One region of the Carnobacterium sp. CS13 genome, then DNA from elsewhere that is predicted to be linked to it. Evidence: riboswitches for the same ligand, from Rfam matches in the RefSeq annotation. Region 1 holds a riboswitch; the other holds the start of a gene.
The links. A riboswitch is a leader RNA that binds a small molecule or an ion and turns the genes downstream of it on or off. The one in region 1 is predicted to bind thiamine pyrophosphate.
Positions count from the first base shown of each region.

Region 2: it holds a riboswitch for thiamine pyrophosphate, as region 1 does, so the genes downstream of both, thiT (energy-coupled thiamine transporter ThiT) here and thiM (hydroxyethylthiazole kinase) in region 1, are expected to answer to the same signal.

Region 1 is NZ_CP067364.1:192,312-199,396, forward strand. It holds gene JHE06_RS00955 (ASCH domain-containing protein) at 25-465, opposite strand; gene JHE06_RS00960 (hypothetical protein) at 597-794, shown strand; gene JHE06_RS00965 (alpha/beta fold hydrolase) at 880-1,716, shown strand; TPP riboswitch at 2,031-2,128, shown strand; TPP riboswitch at 2,186-2,284, shown strand; gene thiM (hydroxyethylthiazole kinase) at 2,459-3,199, shown strand; gene thiD (bifunctional hydroxymethylpyrimidine kinase/phosphomethylpyrimidine kinase) at 3,196-4,011, shown strand; gene thiE (thiamine phosphate synthase) at 4,001-4,633, shown strand; gene JHE06_RS00985 (hypothetical protein) at 4,951-5,265, opposite strand; gene JHE06_RS00990 (hypothetical protein) at 5,742-6,527, shown strand; gene JHE06_RS00995 (hypothetical protein) at 6,739-6,924, shown strand.
Region 2 is NZ_CP067364.1:968,997-976,081, reverse strand. It holds gene JHE06_RS04690 (ABC transporter permease) at 1-396, opposite strand, end outside; gene JHE06_RS04685 (osmoprotectant ABC transporter substrate-binding protein) at 406-1,347, opposite strand; gene JHE06_RS04680 (ABC transporter permease) at 1,375-2,001, opposite strand; gene JHE06_RS04675 (betaine/proline/choline family ABC transporter ATP-binding protein) at 2,014-3,192, opposite strand; gene cls (cardiolipin synthase) at 3,372-4,823, opposite strand; gene thiT (energy-coupled thiamine transporter ThiT) at 4,971-5,555, opposite strand; TPP riboswitch at 5,631-5,733, opposite strand; gene JHE06_RS04660 (hypothetical protein) at 5,820-6,896, opposite strand; gene JHE06_RS04655 (GNAT family N-acetyltransferase) at 6,948-7,085, opposite strand, start outside.

The sequences.
Region 1 (7,085 bases):
GGTTTATATAAACAAAAAAGGCGGTTATTTATAGATCACTTCAAACTCTTCACAAACAACTGGGATATTCTCATTAAATTCAAGGTTTGCTTCTTTATACCATTGTGTAAATAACTCGGTATGATCTTTTCTCCATGTTGCTAATGATCTATCGCCTTCTCCTTCTTTAAAGGCATGCTCCTCAGAAACTTCAAGGAACGGAATAACTGAAACTTTGGTTGTTTTTGTTATACAAACAGCCTCGTCTTTGCTATCTAATATAATGTTAAACTCATTTATTTGTGGCAATGGATCGTTATCAATTGCATATAAATCATAAGCAGAAGCGGTAGCTGTTTTAATGTTTTTTAGTGTTAACTCTGCCAATTGATCAGGAATCGCTCCGTAACTCCAAGCGCTATAAGCAGAATCTTGATATTTTGGATGTAACTGTATAAAATTATCCCACATTTGTTTTGCGTTCATAAAAATCCCCTATTCGAAAATGTTATTATGCAACTATAGTTAGTATAAACTTAAATAAAATAACATGGTAGTGTTTAATCAAAAATGTGCGTTAAAGTGAAATCAGAAAAAGAAAGGAAAGAAGGATTAAAATGAATAAGAATAAAATTAAAAGAGTTGCTCTACTTGCAGGACTGTATCTAACAGCTAATTTAGTTACTCAATATTTTAAAGGACAAAGTATTGATTTCACCTCAGCTCTGATCGGAACTCTTATCTTTTCTGTTTTCGTGACTTTAGGTATACTATCTTCCAAAAATAATGTTTACTTTGGCATTTTGAGTATCTGAACTTTTTGATTATTCATTGTAGTGTTTGTTTTTTTTCATGAATACCGTCTTATCTGCATTTATTTATATTTGAGGAGTTGGCAATATGATAATTTTAAAAGATTTCAAAAAGAATAACCATACCTTTAGTTATTTTGAGAAAAATAGTGGTTCGCAAAGCAATATCATCTTTTTACATGGATTAAATAATAACAAAAACTTTTATTATAATTTGATTGATTCTATAGATGATTATAATTGTTATGCATTAGACTATAGATCTCATGGCAACTCAACGTCTGGTGGTGAATATTCATTGGACAGTTTTTCTGATGATATTTTATCTTTTGTAAATCATTTGGGAGTAGGAGATGATTACTATATTGTCGCTAGTTCTTTATCATGTTGGCTAGTATCCAATCTAGAAGGAATGATTAATCCAAGAGGTGTTATTTTTTTAGATAGCGGGTATTATCCGGTAAATAACATCTCAAATAGTGACGTTGGTACAATAAAACTTCCGGTATTTGGTTCTTTAGACGACTTAAACGAAAGTATAGTAGAAGATGTTGAGAGCTTAAAAGAAGAAGGAATTTTATTAACTACTAAAGAATTGCAGCATGTGTACAATGCGCTTTTGAGCACATATCATATCTGCAACAATAAGAATAACTATTCATATATTCTTTCAGATAGTGCGTTCAATTCTCTAATTAACGATTTGAATACAAAAGAAATAGAGGTATTGAAAAACGATAAATTAATTCTATTATTGTCTAACTCGAAAAACAATAATATTGAAAGTGATAACAGATTACAAAAAGAGTTGAACTTAAATGCTCATATGTTTTATAAAATTGAAACTATAAAGTACAGTGACCATTTGATGATGTTAACGTCTGTTGGTGAGATAAAAGAAAGCATAAAAAAATACTTTAATTAATAGGGGAATTTATATTGGAAATAATTTATAACTTACCAGAAAGACTGGGTTTTATATTATTTTTCATTTTTTGTTTCTTGATAGGATTATTTTTTATTTTCATTGGGAATAAAATAAAAAAAGAAAGCAAAAGCTCTGGAATTGTACTTAGAGTAATTGGAGTGCTTTTTATGATGGCGTCTTTGTTTTTATTGTTATTCTCATTATTTTTTGGTTTTAATTCTTAAAGGTTGATACACAGAGGACTGATAGACAGGGTTTATCTGAAGATGATTGATTAACTAGTTTAGATATAGTAAGCTTATCAGTAATTAAATGTTTTGCAGGGGGACACATTTGTGTTGAGAAGGTAAAACCTGACCCTTTGAACCTGTCAGTTAACACTGACGTAGGGAGCACTATGTACATATGTATTGAATGATACGTACTGAGCTCTCCATTATTATGGGGGGCTTTTCTTTTGTAAAACTTTTAATCGCGGGGGGACACGCTTGTGTTGAGAAGGCTAAAACCTGACCCTTTGAACCTGTTAGTTAATACTGACGTAGGGAGCAATTAGTGGTTTTCTTATACACTTTTTTAGTCTCTACAACTTTTGTAGGGGCTTTTTTTTGTGCTTACGTTCAAAAAAGGAGGACTGGGATTAGTGTTTTTTAAAGTGATTTGAAAGAAACGTAGACGAGTCAGTACGAATAATAAGCATAAATGTTAAACAAAAAATTAAAAGAAAGAAGGATCAAGTATGTTATCACAAATTAAAAAAGCAGCCCCTTTAGTGCACTGCATGACAAATTATGTTGTCGCTAATTTCACGGCTAACGGCTTACTTGCAATCGGCGCTTCGCCTATTATGGCTGATGAAGCAAACGAAGTTTCTGAAATAGTCTCGACTGCCCAATCAGTGCTTATTAATATTGGAACGGTGAATGACCGTACAGCAAAAGCCATGCTGCTTGCTGGCAAAAAAGCAAACGAGTTGGGCATTCCTATTGTGCTCGATCCTGTAGGCGTTGGTGCCACAAGCTATCGGAAACAATTGGTTCAGCACCTTTTAAAGGAAATTCAGTTTGATTTGATTCGATGTAACGCAGGTGAATTAGCAGCAATTGCAGGTGAAGATTGGCAGTCAAAAGGTGTAGATAGCGGCATAGGCGAAATAGATATCGCTAGGGTAGCGAAGCGGGTTGCTTTGCAGTACAAGTGTCTGGTTGTTGTAACTGGGGAATCTGATTTCGTAACAGATGGGCACAAAGGACTTCATATTGCTGGAGGCAGGGAAATCGCTACACGCATCACGGGTACAGGTTGTTTATTAAGCGCCATCTGTGCAGCTTCTCTTGCTAGCAGTGCAAAACCGCTTGAAGGCTTAGTTACGACTTTAAAAGACTACAAACAAGCTGCTGAACAAAGTACAGAGGAAGTAGGAATATTTGCTGTACAAATGATGAATGCATTACAAAAGTTAGCGGAGGTAAAGAGATGATTGCATTAACGATTGCGGGATCAGATTCAGGCGGCGGCGCTGGGATCCAAGCGGATATAAAAACTTTTCAAGAACTTGGTGTCTTTGGAACGACAGTAGTAACAGCTTTAACTGCCCAAAATACGCTCGGTGTACATGGCATTTTTGAAGTAACGCCTAGCTTTGTACAGCAACAACTGCAAAACGTACTAGATGATTTTTCTGTACAAGCAATGAAAACAGGTATGTTGTTTTCGGCTGAGATTATTGAAGTTGTAGCTGAAATTGTACATCAACAAAAAATTCCATTGGTCGTCGATCCCGTCATGATTGCAAAAGGCGGGGCAAGTCTATTGCAAGATGCAGCAGTAACGGCATTAATCGAAAAACTTTTACCGTATACAACCATTTGCACACCAAACATTCCAGAAGCAGAAATACTAACCGGTATACGCATCAAAGATTCTAAAGATATTGAAAGAGCTGCAGAGCGAATCCTGCAAATGGGGGTTCAATGCGTGGTCATAAAAGGCGGGCATTTAGATGAAGATCAGGCGACGGACAGAGTGTATACTCACCAGAAATCTTTTACGATAACGACTCCTCGTGTCCAAACAAAAGATACACATGGGACAGGTTGTACGTTCTCGGCAGCTCTTACAGCAAATATAGCAAAAGGGCTACCGCTGCAGGAATCGATTATTGAAGCGAAAAGATTTATTCACTTAGCTATTTCTACGCCTCTTCATATTGGGAATGGTCATGGACCAACGAATCATTTTGCTTATAAACGCGAGCAAGGAGTCTGCGAGGTAGAAGTGAATGGATTGTAATAGATTGAATGTTTATTTTATAATGGGCACTGTAAACTGCAAAAAAGACCCACTGAAAACGCTCGAAGAAGCCTTACAAGCGGGAATCACCTGTTTCCAATTACGTGAAAAAGGCGAAGGAGCTTTAATAGGCGCAGCTTATGAAGAGTTTGCCCGTGCTTGCCAAAAAATGTGCCAAAGTTACCAAGTGCCGTTTATCGTTAATGATGATGTGGAGCTCGCACTTAAGCTAAACGCTGATGGTATCCATGTCGGCCAAGAAGATCTAGCCCTTTCGACATTTCGTGAACAAGCAAAAGGAAAAATAGTGGGCGTTTCTGTACACAATTCTAGAGAAATGAAACAAGCTATACTTAACGGAGCAGATTACGTGGGAATTGGTCCGATATATAGAACAAAATCTAAAACAGATGCAAAACCTCCTGCTGGATTGCCTTTTTTAAGTGCGATGCGAAAACAGGCTGGCAATTTCCCAATTGTTGGCATAGGAGGAATTACAGAAGAAAATGCTAGTGCTGTTCGTTCTTCAGGAGCAGACGGCGTGTCGGTTATTTCAGTTATCTGCCACAGCAAAGATATTAAGCAAACGGTTGAGAATCTGCTTTTAGAAAATATAAATTGATTGTTTAGGACGAACAAAAAAAGAGTTTGCATCATTAAATTGTTATGCAAACTCTTTTTACTGTAAAATTGATTGAAGTTATGGAAAGTAAAAATAAAGTTGTCATTATTTTATGAAAAGAGGAGCATGGTTCTATGGGATTTAGTTTGTTTTTATTGTGTTTTTTATTCATAGTTATCTTTATTCTGAGAAATAAAAAAAAGTAATATAATAGCCCAAATTAGTTTTGTGTATATGTCATTTTATTTAAGAAGGTATGAATATAGTGTCTTCCTTCAAAAACCTCTTTATTATTCATTCATATCAAATTTGAGAGTTTACTTTTCTATTCTATTCCGATATACAACTAAAGTTATGCCGTTCAATACAATGGTAACGATTAAAAGAATTGCTGCTGCTTTAGCTATGGTACCAATTGTATCCATCAACGCACTTAAGTCATTAATTTCTACCAAATGAGAACTATAGACAAGCTGTAAATAGAGTGAAATAGCACAAGCACTAACGCTCATAATAGAAAGAGTCACCCAGTTTTTATTGTTATTTTTTTTATGTCTCACAAGATTAATAATTGGGAGAATCCAAGCAGTTAATCCCAATGCCAAACTTCCTAAAATAAGTAAATTAACCATATCTAATCCTCCTCTTAATATACTTAATTCTTAGTATACACATATCATGGACAGTCAGGTATTATTAAGATGAATTGATTATAGAAAATAAACTGCTCTTAGCACATTCATTATCATTTTTACTGAAAAGGTGGGAATAACAATGAGAAAAAAACTAACTTATTCGGTAAAGAAGCAATTAGAATCTTTTTTTGATTTAATAGGAACAGTTATTTGCTCTATATTTTAATACCTTCACTTTCGATCAATAGAAAGAGATGTAACAGCAGCAATCCTTTAGAGATTGCTGCTGTTACTATTTATAAAAATATTATTTGTCCAACTGAGATTGTTTAAAGGCTATTGTTAGGATTTACAAACAAGGCTATGGTAAAATTTTTAAGGAAATACATAAAAGATCAACACATGGGTTTTATACTGTGCTGTCCTTAAAAATTAAGGGCGGCACAGATTTAGCTAAATAGAAGGAGAAATTTATGGATAAAGAAACGGAAAAAACATTGATGCGTAAAGTGAAGAAACACAAAAAATGGTATGAAGGAGTATTTATTAATCCGATATACCGAATAGTAAACAATAAGCCTTACTACATGGCGGGGTTCACTGTAAACGATAAGCCCAGAGCAACAGCCTATTTGACAACAGTAGGAGAAGAGGATAAAGAAGAAGCTTACGCTGCACAGTCTTCGCTCTCGTTGTTTTCTGATGTTAGCAACAATATTTTTAGTATTGGTGGAGATCATTTAAAGATAGATTCCAATTACTATATAAAACCTTTAGAAATTCCAGTAAATACGAAGGATTTAAAAGTATTGGCAGGTCATGAAGCGTTCAAAGACCTATGGAATATGCAACAGAAATTCAATAGGTTGATCCTCGAATTTCAAAGGTATTACGATGAATTATTGATAAGAGGAGAATTAACGGGTGAAGATATCGAAAAAGGCATTGAAACAGCGAACTGGGTCAATCTATATCAGTTTGAAACCATTAGTATTTTAGTAAAGCGAAATGAAGATATTCGAGCCTATTCTGCTTATTTGAAAACGACGAAACAATGGAAGAAGCTCTCACGCAATCAAAAAATATTTGTTGAAAAAATAGCCGGGGCTGTAGGAGAATTGGAAAATAATATCCGTTCGCTGGATTTGATCATCGTTGAGGACGTTGAAAAAATGATTGCACTAAACCTTGAAAAGGCTAAAAATGATTTGAAAACGGGTATTGAAAAGCAAAAAAGTTATATTCGTTACCCTTCATAAGAAGCATTGGACAGGAATAATATGTACGCCGCTAAAGGCAATAGTTAGAAGACGGTTTTACTTTAGTTTTCATAAAAAATTGCTGAAGTATTATAAGGGCTTTTTTACATAAAAAACAAAAAGGTGTTTTTAAAAACTACTGTCTAAAGTGAAAAGATTAGTGACAAACGTCTATTTTAATAGAGATCTAAAAGAGAAAAGGAGCGCCCATATGAATAAAAAAATAAAATCGAAAAATTATTGGACAATTGTTTTTATTTATACTGCGGTAGTCTATGGTTTAAAATATTTTTACCCTTCTGTTGGGGAATTTTTTATTCAAGTAGGGTATTTAGCGATAGTTGTAGGTGTTGTTTATTTTGGTACCTCGTTTATTAAGAGAAGGTGGTTCCAATGAGAACTAAACCATAAATTATGGTTAGTTTAGTATTAGCTTCATTAGCATTTGTAGTAAGAAGTAGCATTGGTTTTTCAGCTACTGTAGACCACGTAGTCTTAGGAGCTTTTGTTTTATTGGGATGCTGGTTCTCCTACAGCAACTATAAGAAACGTGACAAA
Region 2 (7,085 bases), 780 kb from region 1:
GGTCAGTTGGAATCTGGTCATTCCCATCCCTTTACCAGAATCTAAGATGTTGCTGTCAACATTTCGAACACCGGTATACGTATTTTTGATGATTGGCAATAAGGAATATAGAAAGACGGTCGTCACAACTGTTCCTACGCCCAGACCTAAACCAAGCATCAAAATAGATAACATGGCTAAAGAAGGAATCGTTTGAATAACATTGGCAACGCCAATAACCCAGTCTGCTAATTTACTGTTGCGTGAAACCCAAAATCCTATAGGAATTCCGACAATAGCTGCAAAAAGAACACCATAAATAGAAATTAAAAAGTGGCGCACAAACTGTTCCCAGATATAAAATCCATTTTCGTTAAAGTAATACCATAATTGTTCCCAAAGACCCATCTCTGAAATATTCACGGATTACTCGCCCCCTTTTGTGTTTGTTTCATTTTCTTCAAAATAATTATTTTCTTCTAAAAAATCTGTTGCAACTTTTTTTGGTTCCAATAAATTATTGTCCGCTTCATAATTCATTTCTTGCATTTTTTCAGTCGTGATCGTCCCTGCTAATTTCAGCAATACTTCATTTAATTCAGGGTAATCTTTTAACACTTGGTAAGTGGTAACAGGACTGGCATCGTATGGGGGAAACAAGTGCTTGTCATCTTCTAAAACGACTAAGTCATAACTGCTGATTCGTCCGTCCGTTGAATACCCTAAAACCACATCCATCTTTCCGGCTGCTAAAGCATCATAAACTAATCCAATTTGCATTGGATAGACACGCTTAAAATCAAAACCGTACGTTTCTACAAACGCATCGTACCCATCGCCTTCTCTCTCCATCCAAGAAGTATCGGCACCTAATTTGAGTTCTGATATGATATCCTTTAAATCACTAACAGTTTGAAGATCATATTCTTCTGCTAATTCTTGTGTGACCATAAACGAGTAAGTGTTAGCAAATCCATATGAAGGAAACCATTTTTGATCGAATTCATCTTTAAATCCATTTACGACAGTTTGGTAAGCTTTCGCTGGATCTGTGATTGGCTCTTGCTGAAGCACGCCTGTTAAATCGGTACCTGTGTAACGGACACCTGAAACATTTGCGTCTCCTCCAACTAAAGCCTGATGATTAAGGGTAGAAGACCCTAAATTGTTGATCAATTGTGCATCGATATCGATATAATGTTCGACCATGCCTTCAACGATAAAACCCAAAATTTGTTGTTCTGTAGTGGTCCCACCTGTAATAGTGATTCCTTCTTCGTCAAAACCCCCGCCTAAACCAGGAAGCGAGCAACTGCTTAAAAACACAGTTGCTAAAAGAAGAACCACAATTTGATTGATTTTTTTAATTGTGTTCATTGTTTTAAAACCTCCTATTTAGTATGCGCTGGCGGGCGTTAATTTTTTCTCTAATTTTCCTAAAATAAAATCTGTTAATAAAGCTAACACCGTTACGGGTATCGTACCACCAATAATCAGGCTAGGTATAAATAGATTTAATCCATTAAAAATAAAGTCTCCTAAGCCGCCTGCTCCAATATAAGAAGCTAGTGTTGCCCAAGCAATAACGTATACACCGGAAAGACGAATCCCGGACATAATGACCGCTGCAGCTTGCGGCAATTCGACTAAACGAATCAATTCCATATCGGTCATACCCATTCCTTTACCCGCGTCTTTTAGCCCTCCGTCTACTCCTTTGACACCAATATAGGTATTTCTAAGAATTGGCAATAACGAATAAATGAATAAAGCAATTATTGCAGGAACTTTTCCAATTCCAAAAAACGGAATCATCAAAGCAAGTAGAGCTAAAGAAGGAACGGTTTGTAAGACCGTTGCAATTCCCATTACGATAGACGCTACTTTATTAAAACGAGTCAATATTATTCCAAGTGGGACAGCTACAATCACACCTAAAAATAAAGCAAATGCAGAAATATAAAGATGTTCCCACGTTTTCAGCAACAGATCCGAACCATTGCTTGCAAAAAAATCAGCCATGTTTCTTCCCTCCTACTCTTTAATTTCTTTTGAAACGGTTGATTCCATCGGCGTTTCAGGTGGTGTTTCTGCGTCATCGCCCCAAATCGTGTCATACACAATATCTACTAGAGAAGCACGCGTAACTATTCCAATTAAACGATTTTTTTCATCAACTACTGGGACATTCTTAAACCCGCGTTTTAAAATACGTTGTACAGTATCTCTTAACAACGTTCCTTTGCGTACAAAATAAACTTTGGTCGACATGATATCGCCAATACTGGTTGCACGTTTCCTGTTTAAATCGATGCTTTCAACATCAACATATCCCTTTAAGATTCCTGCATCGTCCGTCACTAATAACGAGTCTACACGGCGGTCACGCATCAGTTTGATAGCATCAGTAATAGACTTGCCTGGTGTAACTGAAACAGGGTTCTTCAACATAACTTGTTCAACTGTTTGAAGATTAGGCCGTGCTTGGAGCAAACGATCTTCCCCAATAAAGTCTTCTACAAATTGATTAGCTGGAGCAGCCAGAATATTATCCGGTGTATCGAATTGAACAACTTTACCTTCTTGCATAATGACGATGCGGTCCGCTAAATCTAAAGCTTCATCCATATCATGAGTAACAAAAATAATTGTTTTTCCCATCTCTACTTGAAGTTCTTTTAATAATTCTTGGAGAGAGTCTCGCGTAATAGGATCCAAAGCACCAAACGGTTCATCCATTAAAATAATGTCTTGATCCGCAGCTAAAGCGCGGATAACGCCTATTCTTTGTTGCTGACCCCCTGACAATTCAGAAGGATAGCGATCTAGAAACTCTAACGGCAAATCTACTCTTTTTATGAGTTTTTTGGCGATTTCTTTTTGTTCTTCCTCTGACCATTTCATTAATTTCGGAACTAAAACGATGTTATCAAAAATGGTCATGTGTGGCATCAACCCGATTTGTTGGATCACATAGCCGATTTTCCGACGCAATTTCACTGGATCTTTCTTCATGATATCTTCGCCATCAATTAAAATTTGTCCAGAAGTTGGCTCGATCATTCGGTTGATCATCCGCATTGAAGTTGTCTTTCCACTTCCACTTGTACCAATAAAAACAATAAATTCGCCTTCGTTAAACGCAAGATTGATGTTGTCTACTGCTTTTTTTCCGCCTTTATAAACTTTTGAAACATTTTTAAATTCAATCAAAGTTTCCACCCTCTTATCTATTTTTCTTTTCTTTGCTAAAAAATCGCATTATCCTTATCAATTATCTCTTAAATCGCTCGTATAATCAACTTTCTATACTTTTCATTAAAAATCCCTTAAAAAAAAGACGCAAAAATAATGGTTTGACCAACTATTTCTACGTCTGAAAAGTTACTTTGTTATAAAATTGGTGAAAATAATCTAGAAAATGTTTGTTTAAATTTCAGCCAACGCGATTGTCCATCTAATAGGGATTGAGTCAATAAATAACTGCTTTCGATATCTTTATAAAAAATTTCTTTTTGTTGTCTGGCAATCTCTGGGTCATAAATAAAAGCATTTACTTCAAAATTTAGTTTGAAACTTCGAATATCAAAATTAGCTGTTCCAATTGAGCAGATTTCGCCGTCTATCACAATTGTTTTGGCGTGTAAGAACCCATTATTATAGATGTAAACTTCAGCTCCAGCGGCTACCAATTCGGCAGCGTAGTAAGTAGTTGCTCGGTAAATAAACGGATGATCTGGTTTATTAGGAATCATGATTTTAACATCAATACCAGACATGACGGCTATTTCAATAGTCTCCAGTACTGAATCATCCGGTACAAAATAAGGAGTTTGGATAAAAACGGATTCTTTTGCCATACTGATCATCTTAATGTACCCTTTTTTGATTTGTTGGGTTTCAGTATCCGGCCCGCTTGAAACGATCTGCATGTTTGACTTGCCTTTTTTCTTCATTAGCGGAAAATAACTTTCTTGGTATTCTAACTTATGATGAGAAACCGTCGCGTTCCAATCCATTAGAAAGCGGCTTTGCAAGGGCAAAACGGCATTGCCTTCAATTTTCAAATGAGTATCACGCCAATACCCAAATTTTTTATATTCTCCTAAGTATTCATCCCCAACGTTGAAACCGCCAGTGTAGCCAATTTCCCCATCGATAATAACAATTTTTCTGTGGTTGCGGTAATTAAAACGTAAATTTATAAAGCTAAAGCGGGAACCAAAAAAAGTTTCAGCTTCCCCTCCTAAAGCTTTTAGCTTTTTAAAAAATTTAGGTTTCAAAGCACGGGATCCTAACGCATCATAAATAACAAAAACTTCTACACCCGCTGCTGCCCGTTCTTCAAGAGCCGCTAAAACGCGATTTCCGATTTTATCATCTTTAAAAATATAATAAATCATATGAATATGATGCTCAGCTTTGTAAATGTCTTTAATCAATGCATCGTATTTTTCAGCACCATCTGTAAAAATTTGTATTTTGTTGCCTTTTGTTAAAATAGATTCATCGCTTTCAAGAAACAAACTTGCCATTTCTTTGGCATTTTCTGTTGCTTGTCTACTGGACAGCAAATCTTCATCATCTGCCAGCATTTCTTTTTGTGCTTGAACAAGTTCAGGCATTCCTATGCTTTCTTGAGCTTTAATATCGAAAATCTTTTTGCGGGATAATTTATTCCCGATAAATAAATAAAAAACAAACCCCACTCCCGGCAACAACATCAAAACCAATAACCATGCCCATGTAGCTGCGATATCTCGTTTTTCTCGAAAAACAGTGATCATGGCAAAAATGATATTTAAAACAATAATAGCTAATATACTCATCCAAACTATTTGCATATGTTAATCCTTTCGAAACTTTTATTCTTATCTTACTATGTTCTTTTTTCTATTGCTAGCATTATTCAACTTAGAGCGCCTTTTAAAACAAATAAAGAAGCATCCGCTTCAAAAAAAGAATCGGATGCTTTTGTTTTATCGTTTAATTCATTGGAAGCTTGATGCAGTTGGTTCTTTTGGTACAAACAAATGAGGTGCTGTTTTGTTAAAGAGAAGCAACACAATGCCTGTTGCAAACATAGTCGCCAATGCGCTTCCTCCGTTGGCAAGAAACGAATACCATAATGGACTCATTCCTTCTGGGGCATAACTTCCCCAAAAGTAATACCCTGCTATAAAGTGCCAGAAAAAACGAGCTATCGTTCCAACGATTGTTGCTAAAATGATATATCCTGCTTTTTTGACAGGTTGCTTTGCGCGAAAAGCTTGTTGAAGGGGTTTAGCAAAAAAACCAGCAAATCCCGTAAACATAAACGCTACAAAATACTCAATAAAACCTTGCAGCAGATTTAAAATAGCGACATCACCCGTCAAGTAATGTAATACTCCCCATAAAAATCCAGATGCAATACCTGCTACAGCGCCTCTTCGAAGGGCATACAGTATCATCGGGATCATTCCCAATGATATAGTAAAACCTGTACCGACAGTCGTCGGCAATAAGGATAAAACAATGGCTAAAGCTGCGACAATCGTTCCTTCGATCCATACCCGTAATCGTGTATTTTCCATAAAAAAATCCTCCTTTAGTGTGTCGAACAGTGCCACACAACAAAGGAGGAGCTCAAATTATCTTTTAAGATAAATCATTTGCCCCGTCACAATTCCTACGCTCGTGTTAACGAACAGGTTCGAAGGGTCAGAATCTAGGATTCAATCTCAGCTTTTTACAGCACCCCTTTGTGATGGTTGTTCAGTTAGTTTTTACTCTTCAAATACTACGGACAAAAAAGCTTTTTGTCAACTCTTTCTTCCGGCCGGCTTAATCCATACGCTTTATTCAGCCGATGAAAAAGCTGAACTTTCTTGATTCATTTCCTCTTTATCATTTGAACCTGAGTCTATGTCAACCTCAGAGTCTTTAGGTATCTCTGGACTCGAAGAATCTTCTGGCTCTTCAGCCGTATCTGAAGAATTTTCTTTAGCTGGAAGTTCTGGTTCTTGCGTATCTTTTTGTGGCGCCGTCCAGTTGCTTTGAGGACTCTTTGTTGTCTTAGGAGTGGGCTGCCATGTATTTTGATTCGTTGTGCTGCTTTTGACAGAGGTAGAAGTTGATGCTTCATCTTGTTCCGACTCTTCTTGCAGAGCAGCCTCTTTTTCAATTGCTTCCATTCGTTCTTGCTCAGCCAGTCGTTCTTCTTCCAACACTCGTTCTTGTTCTTCTTGTTCTTGAAGCAGTTGTTGTTCTATAACCCTTAATTTAGTTTCTACCAACGCTAATGTTTCAAAAAGTGCTGTTTGGACTTTCTTATTTTTTATCGCTGTAATCATTGCTTTTACTTCATCGTACTGCACTTGAGTAACATCTTCTTTGACTATTTCTGTTTTGGGCTCCTCAAACAATTCAGCTAAAGTTTTCTCAGCTTTTTTTATTGCTTCATATTGATCTTTCGCTTCAGTCAAATATACCTTCAATTCGTCATATAGCAACGGAAAACGTTTTTTTATTTTTTCTAAATGAGTTTGTGCTTGTTCTAATTGGCTTTCAGACACTTCGTCAGCTAATATATTATCTATTAACAAAGATTGAACAACTTTTTGAGCTTGATACCCTTCTTCGGCTGCTCTCACTTCAGTTAGAAGCTCTTTTTTTAAAGGGCTGTCAGGAAGTTCTTTGACTTTATCTAAAGCAATTGATAGTTGCTTTTCCGTAATACCTTTTGCTAACGTCTCTTTTGCTTCCGTTTCAAATAAAGCAGCGACTAGCTTTTCTGCTTCTTTTGTCTCATCTAGCTTTTGTTCTGCTTGTTTAAATTTTTCAGTTTGTACATAACGATGGTATTTAGTGCCCCCCATGATCGTTGCTACCGTTAGCAGCACAAGAAGTGAAAGAACGATATTTTTTTTAGTCATTTTCTGAATCCCTTCTGGTCTTTCTCTGTTTTGTTTTTTATCTTTCATGTACTATATTTTTTTTGAGTAAATAAACTTGTACGCTCCATCTTCCTTGCTTCGTTTTTTTGTATCGACAAATCCCGTTTTTAAATACAGCATTTGCCCGCTTAGATTATCATAGTCAACTGCTAATACAATCTCATCGAT